DNA from 4 places in the Streptomyces sp. NPDC017520 genome. Region 2 is predicted to be linked to each of the others. Evidence: riboswitches for the same ligand, from Rfam matches in the RefSeq annotation. Region 2 holds a riboswitch; each other region holds the start of a gene.

Region 1 (4,204 bases), on a different contig from region 2:
GCCTGATGCGCGCGGTGCCCCCGTCGCGGAGCACCACGTCCGCTTCCCAGTGGTCGGGGTACGCGTGATGCGGACTCTGCTCCGGCGTGGGCTCCATGGGCAAAGCCTACGGCGGGGACCCCGGTCGCGGAGGGATCGGTGCCCGGGCAGTCTGAGGGGGCCCGGACCGGGGGCCGCCGGAGCACAGGACGGGACAGGAGGCCGGGCACAGGACCGGCAGGAGACCGGGCAGGACCGGCAGGAGACCGGGCACAGCGCCGGACAGGAGGCCGGGCACAGCACCACGCACTGCATGAGAGACTGGTCTAGACAACCGTTGATATGTGAAGGGCAGAACCATGGCTGAGCGCCGCGTAAACGTCGGTTGGGCCGAGGGCCTGCACGCCCGCCCCGCTTCCATCTTCGTCCGTGCCGCCACGGCTTCCGGCGTCCCCGTGACGATCGCCAAGTCCGACGGCAACCCGGTGAACGCCGCCTCCATGCTCGCCGTGCTCGGCCTGGGCGCACAGGGCGGCGAGGAGATCGTGCTCGCGTCCGACGCGGACGAAGCCGAGGCCGCTCTGGACCGGCTCGCGAAGCTGGTCGCCGAGGGCTTGGAAGAACTCCCCGAGACCGTCTGACCCACGCGACCCGGCCCGGCCGGATTCGACCGGTGCGAGAGCCGTGACCCTCTGAGGGGTCACGGCTCTTTCGCTTTCGGAAAAGAGCTACGCATCGACAATTGCGGACAGCACAAACAATGCCCCGCAATTACTTCTCTCTGTCTACGGCTCTTCTGTTAATTGCGGACGCCCGCGATGTTTACGTCATGTTGCGAAGTACTCACGCGGGGAACGGGCGCGGTGCGCCGCCCCGGCGGTCGCGGGCGGCGCAGCCGGTGGGCCCCCGCGGCGCGTTCCGCGTACTGGGCGGTCAGCGCCCTCGCCCGGTCGGCGTCGCCGCGCGCCACGGCGTCCACGATCGCGCCGCGCTCGGCCCAGGAGTCGACCGGGCGGGCCGGCTGCTCGACCGCGTACATCCAGGCGATCTTGTGCCGGAGCTGGGTGAGCAGGGCGATGAGCCCGGGGCTGCCGGAGGCCTGCGCGAGGGTCTCGTGGAACCAGCCGGCCAGCGAGCGCAGATCCTCGCCCTCGCCCCGGCGGGCGCGCTCCTGGCCCAGTCTGACCAGGCCCCGGAGCACCTTCAGGTGGGCTTCCGTGCGGCGCTGCGCGGCGCGGGCCGCCCCCAGGGGCTCCAGCAGCATCCGCACTTCCAGGAGGTCGGCCGCCTCCTGCACGGTGGGCTCGGCGACACAGGCGCCCGCATGTCTGCGGGTGACGACGAAGCCCTCGGACTCCAGGGTGCGCAGGGCCTCACGGACCGGGACGCGGGAGACCCCGTAGCGGCGGGCCAGCAACTCCTCGGTGAGGCGGCTGCCCCGCTCGTAGACACCGGAGACGATGTCGTCACGGATTGCCGTGCATACCGAATGCGCGGGAATGCGCATGTCCGAACCTCCGCCTTGATCCCCGCGAAACGCGGCCGCCCGACGTCTGTTCCGTGACTCTATTGCAATCTGCCGGAATTTCCGATGGCAGGCCGGAATTCGTGGATATCCACGGGCCCGAATCGCCGAGGGCCCCGGCGGGTGCCGGGGCCTTCGGGCAACGTCGCGCGGGGCGGGTCAGACGTTCAGTCCGTGGGAGCGCAGGTAGCCGACGGGGTCCATGTCGGAGCCGTAGTCGGGGCTGGTCCGGGCCTCGAAGTGCAGGTGCGGGCCGGTGGAGTTGCCGGTGGAGCCGGAGAGGCCGATCTGCTGGCCGGAGGAGACGCTCTGGCCGACGGAGACGCCGATCGAGGAGAGGTGGCCGTACTGGGTGTACGTGCCGTCCGTCATCCGGAGCACGATGTTGTTGCCGTACGCGCCGCCCCAGCCGGCCTCGACGACCGTGCCGGCGCCGACGGCGACGACGGAGCTGCCGGAGGCGGCCTGGAAGTCCACGCCGGAGTGGCTGCCGGAGGACCAGAGCGAACCGCCGGCGTTGTAGCCGGTGGTGACGTGGGAGCCGGCGACGGGGAGGTGGAAGGCGTTCAGGCGGGCGCGCTCGGCGGCGCGGGCGGCACGGGCCTTCTCCTCGCGGACCTCCTTGGCGCGGGCCTCTGCCTTGCGCTCGGCCTCCGCCTTGGCCTTGGCCTTGGCGGCCTTCTCGCGGGCCTCCGCGGCGGCCTCGGCCTTCGCCTTCGCGATCGCGTCGGCCTGCTGCTTCTGGGCGTGGGCCTGGGCGTCTATCTGCTCGGCGAGAGTGGCGTCGAGGGCGACGGTCTGGGTGAGGCCGGTGTCGGCGACCTGGGCGGCCTCGGTGTCCGCGGCGAGGGCCGGCGAGGCCAGCGAGCCGAGGACACCGGTGGTGGCCAGAGCCGCGATGCCGGCGGCCTGGGCGCTCCGGCGCGTGAGGCGGCTCGGGGCACGGTGCTTCCCGGTGGCACGGGTGAACGCCATGGAGGGGCTGATCCTTTCCTTCCTTCTCGCCTACCGGGTTAGCTGACGGGTTCGGAGCAGGAAGGTCTCCTACGGATCCCCGCGCCGGTTTCGCGGCACGGGCCTCCGATTCACCCCAGGGACTGCGTGGGTCCCCGGCTCCCCAGGCTCGCGCCTGACGGGGACTCGGCGATGACTGCCCGGCGCCGCGGCTGCGGCATACGGGTGGCGGACAGCCGAGCCGACGCTAGGCGGGGCGACTTCCCATCACCAAACGGACAAGGGGATTTGTCGCACATCCCACAGGGCAGACAGGCAACCTCTCCCCCAAAGGGGATGAAATGGACTAATCGAACAAAAAGGAGGACCCCGACGAATATGCGTTCGTCGGGGTCCTGTTCGCGGCGGTGTGCCACACGTGCGTCAGCCGGTGACGACGGACACCTCTCCGATGCCGAGGGCCTTCACGGGCTCCTCGATCCGGGCGGCGTCCCCCACGAGGACCGTGACCAGCCGGTCGACCGGGAAGGCGCTGACCACGGCGGCGGTCGCCTCCACGGTGCCCGTCTCGGCGAGCCGGGCGTAGAGGTGGGCCTGGTAGTCGTCGGGGAGGTGCTGCTCGACCTGGTCGGCCAGCGTGCTCGCGACGGATGCGGCGGTCTCGAACTTCAGCGGGGCGACGCCCACCAGGTTCTGTACGGCCGTCTCGCGCTCGGCGTCGGTCAGCCCCTCGGCGGCCAGCGTCCGCAGGACCTTCCAGAGGTCGTCCAGCGCCGGTCCCGTGGACTCCGTGTCCACCGAGCCGCTGATCGCGAGCATGGCCGCGCCGCCCGAGTCGGGGCCGCTGGAGCGCAGCACCTGGGCGAAGGCCCGCACCCCGTAGGTGTAACCCTTCTCCTCGCGCAGCACCCGGTCCAGCCGGGAGGTGAGGGTGCCGCCCAGGCAGTAGGTGCCGAGCACCTGGGCGGGCCACACGCGCTCGTGCCGGTCGGCGCCGATGCGGCCGATCAGCAGCTGGGTCTGGACCGCGCCGGGCCGGTCCACGATCACGACGCGGCCGGTGTCGTCCGCGGTGATGGGGGGCACCGGGCGGGCCTGGCCGGCGTTGCCCGACCAGTCGCCGAGGGTCTGGGCCAGTAGCGCGTCCAGGTCGATACCGGTCAGGTCGCCGACGATCACGGCCGTCGCGGTGGACGGCCGGACGTGGGCGTCGAAGAAGGCGCGCACGGCCCTCTCGTCGATCCGCCGGACCGTCTCCTCCGTGCCCAGGCGCGGGCGGGACATCCGGGCGGTGGCCGGGAACAGCTCCTTGGAGAGCTGCTTGGCGGCACGCCGGGACGGGTTGGCGTGCTCGTGCGGGATCTCGTCGAGGCGGTTGCCGACGAGGCGCTCGATCTCGCTCCGGTCGAAGGCCGGGGCCCGCAGCGCCTCGGCGACCAGCCCGAGGGCCTTGGTCAGCCGGGAGACCGGGACCTCCAGGGAGACCCGGATGCCGGGGTGGTCGGCGTGCGCGTCGAGCGTGGCGCCGCAGCGCTCCAGCTCGGCGGCGAACTCCTCGGCGCTGTGCTTGTCGGTGCCCTCCGAGAGCGCCCGCGACATGATCGTGGCCACGCCGTCCAGGCCCTCGGGTTCGGCCTCCAGCGGCGCGTCCAGGAAGATCTCCACCGCGACGACCTGCTGGCCGGGGCGGTGGCAACGCAGCACGGTCAGCCCGTTGGGCAGGGCGCCGCGCTCGGGCGCCGGGAA
Region 2 (4,204 bases):
CTGGCCCGGTCGGAGGGGCAGGCCGCACTGGCCACACTGTTGAGGCGCCTTCCTGACCTGCGGCTTGCGGGAGAACCTGGCGATTTGCGCTGGCGCGGCGGGCTCATCATGCGAGGACTGCGCACCCTTCCGGTCGAGTTCGAACCGGGTGTCCGGGCCGTGAAAAGTGACAGAGCGTCAACTTCGTGACTTTCACGTGATCTGCGCTGCATCGACTTGTGACACACGTTCGAGTCCCGCTAGGTTCACGGTTCGACGCGTCGGGCGCACCTTGCTCACGCGCCACTTGGGCGCCGAAGCAGCCACGGAATCCGCTGTGCGGCGCTCAGGCCACTCGCTTGTCAGTCGCACGGAAGGCATACCCATGGGCTCCGCGAACGGCAGACACCGCCGCCCTCGTCAGGCACCCGCCATCATCGTCGCCGCGGGCGTGACGGGATCGGCCATCGCCATCCCGCTGCTCGGCGCCGGCGGCGCGCACGCGGCCGAGGCCACCACCTGGGACCGGGTCGCCGAGTGCGAGAGCGGCGGCATGTGGAGTGCCGATCTCGGCAACGGCTACTACGGGGGGCTCCAGTTCTCGCAGGAGACCTGGTCGGCGTACGGCGGCACGGCGTTCGCGCCCCGCGCCGACCTCGCCAGCCGCTCGCAGCAGATCTCCGTCGCCGAGAAGGTCCTGGACGACCAGGGCCCGAAGGCGTGGCCCAGCTGTGCGGTGATCTCCGGCCTCGCGGTGGACGGCGGTCTGCCCGGCGTCGACCCGGGCACCTCGCCGTCCGCGGACCCGTCCGCGGATCCGTCCGCCGACCCGTCGGCGGACCCCTCGGCCGACCCGGCCTCCACCCCGACCGACGAAGCGGGCGAATCCGGTGAGTCCGGCGAGTCCGGTGAATCCGGCAAGGGTGAGAAGAGTGATGGGGCGGACAAGGGCGGTAGTGGTGGCGCGGAGAAGGGGAGTGAGGCCCCCGACCCCTCGGTGACGCCCTCCGCCCCGCCGGCCTCCGACGCGCCCGACACCTCGGACCCCTCCGCCGCCCCCGACGCCTCGACGGGCGAGGACGGCAAGGGGGGCAAGCATCGGGGAGCCCCCGCGCCCGAGGAGGCCGACGCGGGCCGGGAGGACGGTCCCCGTGAGTCCGGCCGGCACGCCTCGCGCGGCGAAGGCGACGCGCGGGACGGTGGCGCGGCGACCGCCGGCGGGTACACGGTGCGGCCCGGGGACAACCTCTGGGCGATCGCCGACGCCCAGGAGATCCCCGGCGGATGGACCGGCCTGTACGAGACGAACAAGGACCTCCTGGGCTCCGACCCGGACCTGATCCTGCCCGGCCAGAACCTGGACCTGGGCCCGGACCGGGGTGCGGGTGAGGACGCGGGCGAGGGTGCGGCCAAGGGCCCGGACCCGGCCGCTCCCGAGGGCGCAGGAACACCCGCAGGGGCGCCCGCCGCCAATTGATCGAATTCGGGAAAACACCCCGAAAATCGAGGCAGTTAAGAGACCTATGTCCACTTTTGCGTAAGTGAGACATGGGTCTCTTTGCTTCAACTGGCGCGTCTCGTCCGGCTGGTCCGGGCGAATCGCCCCTCACCTGCGGAAACGACCCGCCGGCCACGGCGAGTTCGGGCTGATTGCCCTCTATGTCCATCTTTGAATGTCGGGGTTGCCTGTGTTTACGGTCGGAGCCGCTCGCACCGCGGGCCCCGTCGACCGTCACGCCGAATCCTGCCGTCGGTCGAAGGGAACAGACGCGTAAGCGCCGTAGGCAGGAGCGGGGGACCCAGGTAAGCCGCCGGGTCCGGACGCCTCGTCGAAACCGACGAGAACGTACGGGACCGGCTAGGGGTGAAGTCGCGAGCAGCACCGCGCGACCGGGCAACTCATCAGCCCGAACCCGACAGCTCACCTCGTAGGCGTCGGTGAGGAGATTCGTTCCATGCTGCTGAACAGCAAGGGCAAGCACCGCCGCCCGTCCAAGGCCACCCGTATCGCCACCCTCGCGGGCGTCACCGGCGCCGCGATCGCCGTCCCGCTGATGGGTGCGACCAACGCCTCCGCCGCCTCCGTCGAGACCTGGGACGCCGTCGCCCAGTGCGAGTCCGGCGGCAACTGGTCCATCAACACCGGCAACGGCTACTACGGCGGACTGCAGTTCTCGCAGTCCAGCTGGGCCGCCGCCGGCGGTACGCAGTACGCCTCCCGTGCCGACCTGGCCTCCAAGGACCAGCAGATCGCCACCGCCGAGAAGCTCCTCGACATGCAGGGCCCGGGCGCCTGGGCCTGCGCCGGCGCCGGCGGTCTCACCAACGACGGTGTGGACCCGGGCGTGAACACCGGCTCCGGCTCCGGCTCCGGCGAGAGCAAGCCCGAGCAGGCGCAGCCCGAGCGTCAGGCCGAGCAGCCCACCACGCGCTCCGAGCAGCGCGAGGCCCCCAAGGCCGAGAGCAAGAAGACCGTCACCACCCCGACCGGCGAGAAGGTCCAGAAGGGCGACGGCGAGTACAAGGTCAAGGCCGGCGACACCCTGAGCACCATCGCCGAGGCGGAGGGCGTCAAGGGCGGCTGGAGCAAGCTCTTCAAGCTCAACGACGACATCGTCAAGGACGCGGACCTGATCTTCCCGGGTCAGCAGCTCCACCTGAAGTAACCGCCGTCTCTCCTCCCCGGAGGAGAAGCGTCCGGCGGCACTTCTCCTCGCACGGCTCCCCGGCCCGGCGCGCTCGTTCCCCCCAGCGCGCCGGGCCGGGTTCTTCGTGAGCGGCGGGCTCCGATGGACCCGCATGCGTTCACCTCTTGTTGTTACCGCACAGTAGATTTCTAGAGTTTTGTCCCGTGATGCAGGTCCTTGGGCCCTTTTTCGTCCCAGGAGGCGGGCGGTCGGCTGGCCGACGCGGCCGGGCCCGATAGGCTCGTGTCGCAAGGCCACAGTGACCCTGCACAACCAGTGTCAGATCCCAGAAGGAGATGCCTCGTGCCGTCCATCGACGTCGTCGTAGCCAGGGAAATCCTCGACTCCCGGGGCAACCCCACGGTCGAGGTCGAGGTTGGCCTCGACGACGGCAGCACGGGCCGTGCTGCTGTTCCGTCCGGTGCCTCCACCGGTGCGTTCGAGGCCATCGAGCTTCGCGACGGTGACCCCAACCGCTACATGGGCAAGGGCGTCGAGAAGGCCGTCCTCGCCGTCATCGAGCAGATCGGCCCGGAGCTCGTCGGGTACGACGCCACCGAGCAGCGCCTCATCGACCAGGCGATGTTCGACCTCGACGCCACCGAGAACAAGGCGTCGCTCGGTGCGAACGCCATCCTCGGCGTCTCGCTGGCCGTCGCGCACGCCGCCTCCGAGGCGTCCGACCTGCCGCTCTTCCGCTACCTCGGCGGCCCGAACGCGCACCTGCTGCCCGTTCCGATGATGAACATCCTGAACGGCGGTTCGCACGCCGACTCCAACGTGGACGTCCAGGAGTTCATGATCGCCCCGATCGGCGCGGAGTCCTTCTCCGAGGGCCTGCGCTGGGGTGCGGAGGTCTACCACACGCTGAAGAAGGTCCTCAAGACCAAGGGCCTGTCCACCGGACTCGGCGACGAGGGCGGCTTCGCCCCGAACCTGGAGTCCAACCGCGCCGCCCTGGACCTCATCGTCGAGGCCATCAAGGAGGCCGGTTACGTCCCGGGCCGCGACATCGCGCTCGCGCTCGACGTCGCCGCGTCCGAGTTCTACAAGGACGGCGTCTACGAGTTCGAGGGCAAGTCCCGCTCGGCCGCCGAGATGACCGAGTACTACGAGGAGCTCGTCTCCGCGTACCCGCTGGTCTCCATCGAGGACCCGCTGTACGAGGACGACTGGGCCGGCTGGAAGGTCATCACCGACCGCATCGGCGCCAAGGTGCAGATCGTCGGCGACGACCTCTTCGTCACCAACCCCGAGCGACTGGCCCGCGGCATCGAGGAGGGCTCCGCCAACGCCCTGCTCGTGAAGGTCAACCAGATCGGTTCGCTGACCGAGACCCTGGACGCCGTCGAGCTGGCCCAGCGCAACGGCTTCAAGTGCATGATGTCGCACCGCTCCGGCGAGACCGAGGACGTCACCATCGCCGACCTCGCCGTCGCCGTGAACTGCGGCCAGATCAAGACCGGCGCCCCGGCCCGCTCGGACCGCGTCGCCAAGTACAACCAGCTGCTGCGCATCGAGGAGATCCTCGACGACGC
Region 3 (4,204 bases), on a different contig from region 2:
GTGGAGCGGGGAGATGGTGACCCGGCCGGTGGCCCTGATCCGGTCGATGTAGGTCTTCTGGAGCGATTTCTTGCCGTAGTTGTTGCCGTAGAGGATCTCGGCGTCCAGGGCCGACCTGGGGACGGTCCCGGCCGCCTCCTGCTTCATGTAGTCCCAGTCGTAGACGGCGGGAACGAAGAGGAACGGGAAGCCGGAGCGCTGGGCGTGTTTCCGGCCGACCCGGGCGTACTGGTAGCAGTCGACGCTGTCGAACCAGGCGGGGTCGATGGTGGTGACGCCCAGTCCGCTGTTGGCGCGCGGGTAGTAGGTGCGGTACATCTCCCCGGCGTTCACCGAGGGGAGGATCGCGCCGAAGTTCTCCCGGCGCGGGGTGACGGCCATACCGCCGTTGACCAGGGACCCGCCGCCGACACCGCGGCCCTGGTAGACGGTGATGCCGGCGAACTCCTCGGCGTCCAGGATGCCGGTGTAGCGGTTGACGTCCTTGTCGATGGGGAAGCCGAGGAAGTTGCTCAGCGGCTGCTTGGTCCTGGTCCGCAGCCAGAAGGAGCGGTCGTCGGGTCTGGTGGTGTTGGCGAAGATCTTGCCGTCCGCACCCGGCGTGTCCCAGGCCATGCCCATCTCGACCATATGGACGTCGACGCCGGCCTGGGCGAGCCGGAGGGCCGCCACGGAGCCGCCGTATCCGGTGCCGACGACCAGCACCGGCACCCGGGCCCCGGAGCCGATCGGCGCTGCTGCCGTCCGGACGCCCGCCCACGCCGGTGCGGAGTGCCCGGCGATAGCCGCAGCCCCCAGGAGAGAACCTGTTCCAGCGATGAATCTTCGACGCGAGACACCCTTGGTCTCGCCATCCCGCATGGTGGTGTCGCTCATGTGACATACCTCACTCTCGACAGAGTGCAACAGGTTCTACTGTCGATCGCCTGGCAAGTCACTAGAAACTTGGGGGTAACTTCCCGGTACGCGCATGGGGCCCCGGACCAAGATGAGGTCCGGGGCCCCTCGGGCTCGGGCGCGGAGGATCAGTAGGCGCCGAAGACGTTGTCGATCGAGCCGTAGCGGTCCGCCGCGTAGTTGCACGCGGCCGTGATGTTGGCGACCGGGTCGTAGCTGTCGGTCGAGGTGCCGGGCACGTGGTAGGCCTGGAAGGTCGGGTCGATGACCTGGAGCAGCCCCTTGGACGGGGTGCCCTTGACCGCGTTGGAGTCCCAGTTGTTGATCGCGGCCGGGTTGCCCGAGGACTCGCGCATGATGTTGCGGTGGATGCCCTCGTAGGTGCCGGGGATGCCCTGCTCGGCCATGACCGCCAGCGACTCCTTGATCCAGCCGTCGAGGTCGTTCGTGTACGTGACGGCCTTCTCGGCGGCCGGAGCGGCCTTTGCCGCGGGAGTGGCGTTGACACGCTCCGAACGGTCGGCACGGTCCGCCTCGGCACCACGCACGGCGGACGGGGAAGCCTCGGCGGCCTTGTCCGCCTTACCACCCGAAGGGGCCTCGGCCTTGGTTCCGAGGGTCAGCTTGATACCCGGGTGAATAAGATCGGGATTCTCTCCGATGATCTTCCGGTTGCCTTCGTACAGCTTCTCCCAGCCGCCGCTCACGGAATATTCGCGGGCGATCTTGGAAAGCGTCTCACCGGCCGCCACGGAATGCTCGGCGGGCGCGGCCCGCACGGCGGAATTCACCTGGGGAATCGAGGCGGGCGCCACGGCCTGCTGCGGCGCGGTGGCGGGCACGGGGGCCGCGAAGGCGCTGGTGGCACCTATCACGGGGAGGGCGAGGACGGCTCCACCTGTAGTCACGGCTGCAAGGCCGCGGCGCAGCGAGGTGGAACGGGAACGACGGTGCTTACCCTGTGCGGGCATGGGGGATTTCCTCTCCGGCGCCTGCGGGGTGAGCTGTCGGGTTCAGACGGGAGATGTCTGGCCGCACGCTCGTGCGGCTTCACCCCAAGCCGTTCCGGTTACGGATCGGCGACTTACCTGGGTCCCCCGCTCCTGCCGTACTCGAGTGGGTTTCGGATTCCCGGACGGCGGCAGGATTCGGCGTTCCATCCGGATTGACGGTGACCGTAGGCGAGAAACGCCGAACAGAACAAGCCCCGCATTCCGGATTCCCTTTTCCACGCAAGATCGAAAGACGGAATCGCCGGATCGGGTCACTCCGTCACGTCGTCAACTTTCTTCGCACAGAAGGGAACCGAAGCTTCCACTTCCGCGTCCGCCCTCGCGGACGTGACGCTCACCACTCCCTCGCGGTGATGGCGAAAACGAGCCCAAGCAAATACCCCAGAAGCGCCAGTAAGCCTTTTATTGAGCAGAATGCCCAAAAGAAGCGAATCGCCCATATCGGCACAGAAAAACGGGCCAATCGGACACTCTAGGCGGGGCCGGTCGAACAGCCCTCGGGGCGATCGCTTACGGTGTGCGGTGGAGACTAGTAAGCCAACCCTTACCTCCGACGTACGCTGTACCTGCCCGCGTTCGCCCGCCCCGAAGGATCACCACGCCATGACACGCCCCGTCCGCGTCGCCATTGTCGGAGCCGGCCCCGCCGGTATCTACGCTGCGGACGCGCTGCTCAAATCCGAGGTCTGCCAGGACCCGGGGGTCTCCATCGACCTCTTCGAGCGCATGCCCGCGCCCTTCGGCCTCATCCGCTATGGCGTGGCCCCCGACCACCCGCGGATCAAGGGCATCGTCAAGGCCCTGCACCAGGTGCTGGACAAGCCCCAGATCCGGCTCTTCGGGAACGTCAGCTACCCGCACGACATCGGCCTGGACGACCTGCGGTCGTTCTACGACGCGGTGATCTTCTCCACCGGCGCCGAGGCCGACCGGGCGCTCGACGTCCCCGGCATCCAGCTGGACGGCTCCTACGGCGCGGCCGAGTTCGTCTCCTGGTACGACGGGCACCCCGAGGTCCCGCGCACCTGGCCGCTCGCCGCGGAGAAGGTCGCCGTGCTCGGCGTCGGGAACGTGGCCCTGGACGTGGCCCGCGTCCTGGCCAAGACGGCGGACGAGCTGCTGCCCACCGAGATCCCGGACAACGTGTACCAGGGCCTCAAGGAGAACAAGGCGCTGGAGGTGCACGTCTTCGGGCGGCGTGGCCCCGCACAGGCCAAGTTCAGCCCGATGGAGCTGCGGGAGCTGGACCACTCCCCCAACATCGAGGTCATCGTCAACCCCGAGGACATCGAGTACGACGAGGGCTCCATCGCGACCCGCCGGGAGAACAAGCAGGCCAACATGGTCGCGCAGACCCTGGAGAACTGGGCGATCCGCGATGTCGGCGACCGCCCGCACAAGCTGTTCCTGCACTTCTTCGAGTCCCCGGTCGAGATCCTCGGCGAGGACGGCAAGGTCGTGGCGCTGCGCACCGAGCGCACCGAGCTGGACGGCACCGGCAACGTCCGGGGCACCGGCCGGTTCACGGACTGGGACATGCAGAGCGTCTACCGGGCCGTCGGCTACTACTCGGAGGAGCTGCCCAAGCTCCCCTTCGACGTGGCCTCCGGCACCGTGCCGCACGAGGCGGGACGCGTCATCTCCGGCGACGAGCACATGGCCTCGGTCTACGTCACGGGCTGGATCAAGCGCGGTCCGATCGGTCTGATCGGACACACCAAGGGCGACGCGAACGAGACGGTCGCCTGCGTCCTGGAAGACCGGGCGGCCGGCCGGCTGCCGGAGCCGGCCACGCCCGCTCCGGAGGCCGTCGAGGCCTTCCTGGCGGACCGCGGCGTGCGCTACACGACCTGGGAGGGCTGGCACAAGCTGGACGCCCACGAGCAGGCTCTGGGCGCGGCCCAGGGCCGTGAGCGGATCAAGGTCGTGGAGCGCGAGGGGATGCTGGAGGCCTCCGGCGCCTTCGCGCCGGCGGAGCCGCCGGCCGACGTCTGATCAACGCCTCGGCGGCGCCTGATCAGCAGGACGTCTCTCCGGAGGCCGGATCCGGTGCGCCTGCCGTGCGCCCCGGGTCCGGCCTCCTGAACGTGCGCCACAGGTCGGGGCCGGGCGCCCGGTCCTCCCGCGGCCGGCGGACCTCCGGGGCCCCGGCCCACCGGGCGGCGAGCAGCAGCGCGATGTCGTCGGGGCGGTCGACGGCCGCCCTGGCCTCTCCGATGACCTGGTCGGCCGTCTCGGCCAGGGGGACCGCGCCGATGCGTTCGACGGTGGCGCGCAGCCGCTCGATCCCCTCG
Region 4 (4,204 bases), on a different contig from region 2:
GGAGGAGCTCCGCCGTAATTGGTCAAGGGCGCGCCGGGTATGCCGTAGAGTTGTGTTTACCGACGCGGGGTGGAGCAGCTCGGTAGCTCGCTGGGCTCATAACCCAGAGGTCGCAGGTTCAAATCCTGTCCCCGCTACTGAAGGCCCGGGCCCGGCACGCACAGCGTGCCGGGCCCGAGTCGTTTCCCGGCGTCGTGATGGCGCGGCTTGACCTTGACGCAGCGTTTCCGGCATGGAGTGGTCCATTCAGGAAATCGCCCGTCGGGCCGGCACCACGAGCCGCACGCTCCGGCATTACGGAGACGTCGGTCTCCTCACGCCGAGCCGGATCGGGAGCAACGGCTACCGCTACTACGACCAGGACGCCCTCGTCCGGCTGCAGCGCATCCTGCTGCTGCGGGAGCTGGGCCTCTCGCTGTCCGCCATCAAGGACGTGCTCGCGGGGCAGCGGGACACGGCGGTGGCGCTGCGGGCGCATCTGCGGCTGCTCGAACAGGAGCAGGCGCGCATCGGGCGGCAGATCGCCTCGGTGCGGACCACTCTCCACAAGACGCAGGAGGGGATGGAACTCATGGCCGATGAAGTGTTCGACGGCTTCGATCACACCGCCCACGAGCAGGAGGTCACCGAGCGCTGGGGCCGGGACGCGTACGAGGAGGGCGACCGCTGGTGGCGTTCGCTCGGCGACGAGCAGAAGAAGGCGTTCCAGGACGAGCACGAGGCCATCGCGCGCGCCTGGGGACGGGCCAGGGAGGGAGGGCTCGCCGCCGACGGGGCCGAGGCGCAGGACCTCGCGCGGCGGCACTGCGCCTGGCTGTCCTCGGCCAAGGCGCCCAGTCGTTCGTATGTGATCGGGCTCGGCGAGATGTATGTCGCCGACCCCCGCTTCGGAAAGAACTACGATCGCTACGGGGACGGCACCGCCGCCTTCGTACGGGACGCACTGACGGTATACGCGGAACACCGGCTCTCCGACTGACCACGGAAGGCCGGGCCTCCGCCCGCTCCCCCTATTCGGCCGATGCGGAGTAGCCGCTCGGCGCGGCTCCGGGAAGCCTGGGCGGGGCGCGGTACCGTCCGCAGCCGTGGGTGGACCGGGCAGGAGTGCACAGGTGGGGATGGCCGACGAACGGCGCAGTGCCACGGCGGGGAGTTTCGACGCCGTGGGCCGGGTGGTGTTCGGGTCCCGGGAGGGCCAGCTGACGTCCGACGGGCGGCGCACCGGACGGTTCGTCCGGCTGCTCCCGGCCCTGCTGATCCTCGGCGGGCTGGTGCTCGACTCGCTGACTCCGCCCAACTTCACCGCTGTCCCCCTGTTCGTCGCGGCCCCGCTGATCGCCGCGCCGTTCTTCTCGAAGTCCCGGACCGTCCGTACGGGCATCGCCGCGGTCCTCTCCGTCATCGCGATGAGGCTCTCCGACGGGACGTCCACCCAGGTGGTCCCGATCATCGAGCTGATCACCGTGCTCACGGCCTCGGTGCTGGCCCTCGTCATCAACGGCGTCGTACGGCGTGGCAACGAGCAGCTGGCCTCGGCCCGGGTCATCGCGGAGACCGCCATGCGGGCCGTGCTGCCGACCCCGGCCGAGCGGATCGGCGGACTCCAGGTGGCCGCGCGGTACGAGGCGGCCCAGGCGGACGAGTTCGTGGGCGGCGACCTGTTCGCCGTCGCGGACACCCCGTACGGAGTGCGTCTGGTCGTCGGCGACGTACGCGGCAAGGGGCTGGACGCCGTCGAGGCGGTGGCGGTGATCATCGGGGCGTTCCGGGAGGCGGCCGAGCAGGAGCGTTCGCTGGAGGGTGTCGCGCAGCGGCTGGAGCGGGCGCTGGCCCGGGAGGGGACGCGGCGGTACGGGCTGGACGCGATGGAGGGGTTCATCACCGCCGTGCTGGCCGAGATCCCGCCCGGTGCCGCCTCGTTGCGCCTCGTCAACCGCGGTCACCCCGAGCCGATCCTGCTGCACGCCGACGGCGCCCTGGAGGTGCTGGCACCCTCGGTGCCCGCCATGCCGCTGGGGATGGACCTGGGGGTGTGGCCGGACCGGTCCGACGAGTGGGCGATGCCCGCGGGGGCGACGCTCCTCGCCTTCACGGACGGCCTGTCCGAGGCCCGGGACCCGAACGGGGTCTTCTACGATCCGGCGGCCCGGCTGCGCGGCCGGATCTTCCCGGGCCCGGAGGAGCTGTTGTCCGCGCTGACGGACGACGTACGGCTGCACACCGGTGGGCGGACCACGGACGACATGGCGCTCATCGCGGTCGGCCGGCCGGCGGAGGGGCAGCCCGTGCGCCGGACGACGGTGAAGATCGTGGGCCGGGGCGATGACGCCGGGCGGTGACGCCGGAGTGATGGTGCCGGGCGGTGACACGGTGCGTAATCAAAAGGCGCCGCTCCGCATAACATTTGACACACTGTCAGAAAAAGCAGTGTGGCTGAGGCGTGGTCAAGTCGCCCGATTGCGCCCGGTTGTCACCCGTACATCCCTGCCGTGTTCGTTAATGATCAACAGGAACAGCTTGGAATAGGGCCCGTCCGTCTATTAACGTTCGATAACGCAGCGCGGTCGTCACAGCCGTCGTCAGAGACGGCGCCGCGCGCGAGCGCCGAATTCCGCAAGGGAACCGGGGAACCACCTACATGGGGTGAATCGGACGCCTGCGTCTCGTGAGAGACGGAGGGGCCCGTAGGAGACCTTCCTGCTCCGAACCCGTCAGCTAACCCGGTAGGCGAGAAGGAAGGAAAGGAGTGCGCCCACGTGGCGTCCAACAAGCCTGCCCCTGAGGCCCCGTCACCCTTCAGTGCCGACACCCTCGGTGGCGAGGAGCGCACCTGGGAGGAATGGAACCCCACCGCGGAGTCCATCCGTCCCGTGCGCGGCAAGCACCGCGTGGCCAAGCAGCGTGGTCTGGCCCGTAGCTCCACCGTCCTCGGAGTCGGTGTCATAGCGGCTGTCGGCGCGGGCGGTATGGCCACCGCTCAGGACAAGGCGCCGGTCTCCATCTCTCTTCCCGATTCCATCGTGGACAACCTCCCCGACGCCAAGTCCCTTCCCGGCGTCGGGTCTTTGATGTCCGAGGAGGCGGAGCCCGCCCCGGTCGCCGCGTCCGCGCCGCTCACCACCGCCGGCCTCACCACCGCCGAGGCCGAGCAGGGCACCGGCGCCGGCGAGGCGCTGCGCGCCCGGATCCTCCAGCAGGCCGAGCAGCAGCAGGCCAGCGCCGACGCCGAGGCCAAGGCCGCCGCCGAGAAGGCAGCGGCCGAGACCGCCGCCGCCGAGGCCAAGAAGCAGCAGGACGAGGCCGAGGCCGCTGCCGCCGCGAAGAAGAAGGCGGCGGAGGAAGCGGCGAAGAAGAAGAAGGAGGCCGAGCGGCTCGCCAAGCTCGCCGCCAGCTTCTCCCTCCCCACCTTCTCGTACACGATCACCTCGACCTACGGTCAGTCCGGCGCGCTCTGGTCCTCGGGCCAGCACACCGGTCTCGACTTCGCCGGGTCGGCCGGCGCACCGCTCAAGGCCGTGCACAGCGGCACGATCACATCGGCCGGCTACTCCGGTTCGTACGGCTACCGCACGGTCCTGCAGCTGGAGGACGGCACGGAGATCTGGTACGCCCACCAGTCCTCGATCGAGGTCTCCGTCGGCCAGAAGGTGACCACCGGCCAGACCATCGGCCGCATGGGCGACAGCGGCAACGTCACCGGCGTCCACCTCCACCTGGAGGTCCGCACCGCGGGCGGTTCCGCGATGGACCCGATGGCCTGGCTCAACAGCAAGGGCCTGAACGTCTGATCTCCAGGCCCCGCGGCTGACGTCCTTCGTCGCCGCCCCGCAACCCCGGCAGCCCTGACGCACACCCCCCGACGTCAGGGCTGCCGGTCTGTCCGGGGACGGTACGGTCCGGCGGGCGGCGGAATACCGTCCCCGCCCCGTCCCGTTGAACCTCCACATGACTTCTCCGCGCATTCTCGGCAGCTCCGACCTCCAGGTTTTCCCTCTCGCCCTCGGCGGCAACGTCTTCGGCTGGACGGCGGACGAGGACCAGTCCTTCGCGGTCCTGGACGCGTACGTCGCGGCCGGCGGCAACTTCATCGACACCGCCGACGCCTACTCCGCCTGGGTCGAGGGCAACGAGGGCGGTGAGTCGGAGACCGTCATCGGCAAGTGGCTCGCCTCCCGCTCCAACCGGGCCGACATCGTCGTCGCCA

The links. A riboswitch is a leader RNA that binds a small molecule or an ion and turns the genes downstream of it on or off. The one in region 2 is predicted to bind cyclic di-AMP.
Region 1: linked by a shared signal. The riboswitch ahead of ACH4KB_RS12840 (M23 family metallopeptidase) and the one ahead of ACH4KB_RS26745 (transglycosylase family protein) in region 2 are both predicted to bind cyclic di-AMP.
Region 3: linked by a shared signal. The riboswitch ahead of ACH4KB_RS14870 (transglycosylase SLT domain-containing protein) and the one ahead of ACH4KB_RS26745 (transglycosylase family protein) in region 2 are both predicted to bind cyclic di-AMP.
Region 4: linked by a shared signal. The riboswitch ahead of ACH4KB_RS15930 (M23 family metallopeptidase) and the one ahead of ACH4KB_RS26745 (transglycosylase family protein) in region 2 are both predicted to bind cyclic di-AMP.

Annotation. Positions count from the first base shown of each region.
Region 1 is NZ_JBIRKB010000004.1:490,885-495,088, forward strand. Features, by position in the region: gene ACH4KB_RS12825 (GNAT family N-acetyltransferase) at 1-97, opposite strand, end outside; gene ACH4KB_RS12830 (HPr family phosphocarrier protein) at 339-620, shown strand; gene ACH4KB_RS12835 (GntR family transcriptional regulator) at 779-1,486, opposite strand; gene ACH4KB_RS12840 (M23 family metallopeptidase) at 1,664-2,479, opposite strand; cyclic di-AMP (ydaO/yuaA leader) riboswitch at 2,493-2,660, opposite strand; gene ACH4KB_RS12845 (M16 family metallopeptidase) at 2,882-4,204, opposite strand, start outside.
Region 2 is NZ_JBIRKB010000012.1:102,950-107,153, forward strand. Features, by position in the region: partial or broken gene ACH4KB_RS26735 (cytochrome P450) at 1-189, shown strand, start outside; gene ACH4KB_RS26740 (transglycosylase family protein) at 365-1,456, shown strand; cyclic di-AMP (ydaO/yuaA leader) riboswitch at 1,746-1,929, shown strand; gene ACH4KB_RS26745 (transglycosylase family protein) at 1,935-2,645, shown strand; gene eno (phosphopyruvate hydratase) at 2,970-4,204, shown strand, end outside.
Region 3 is NZ_JBIRKB010000005.1:343,802-348,005, reverse strand. Features, by position in the region: gene ACH4KB_RS14875 (GMC oxidoreductase) at 1-876, opposite strand, end outside; gene ACH4KB_RS14870 (transglycosylase SLT domain-containing protein) at 1,026-1,868, opposite strand; cyclic di-AMP (ydaO/yuaA leader) riboswitch at 1,874-2,061, opposite strand; gene ACH4KB_RS14865 (FAD-dependent oxidoreductase) at 2,514-3,905, shown strand; gene ACH4KB_RS14860 (SpoIIE family protein phosphatase) at 3,928-4,204, opposite strand, start outside.
Region 4 is NZ_JBIRKB010000006.1:19,327-23,530, reverse strand. Features, by position in the region: tRNA gene ACH4KB_RS15945 (tRNA-Met) at 64-137, shown strand; gene ACH4KB_RS15940 (MerR family transcriptional regulator) at 233-979, shown strand; gene ACH4KB_RS15935 (PP2C family protein-serine/threonine phosphatase) at 1,119-2,339, shown strand; cyclic di-AMP (ydaO/yuaA leader) riboswitch at 2,593-2,745, shown strand; gene ACH4KB_RS15930 (M23 family metallopeptidase) at 2,757-3,788, shown strand; gene ACH4KB_RS15925 (aldo/keto reductase) at 3,946-4,204, shown strand, end outside.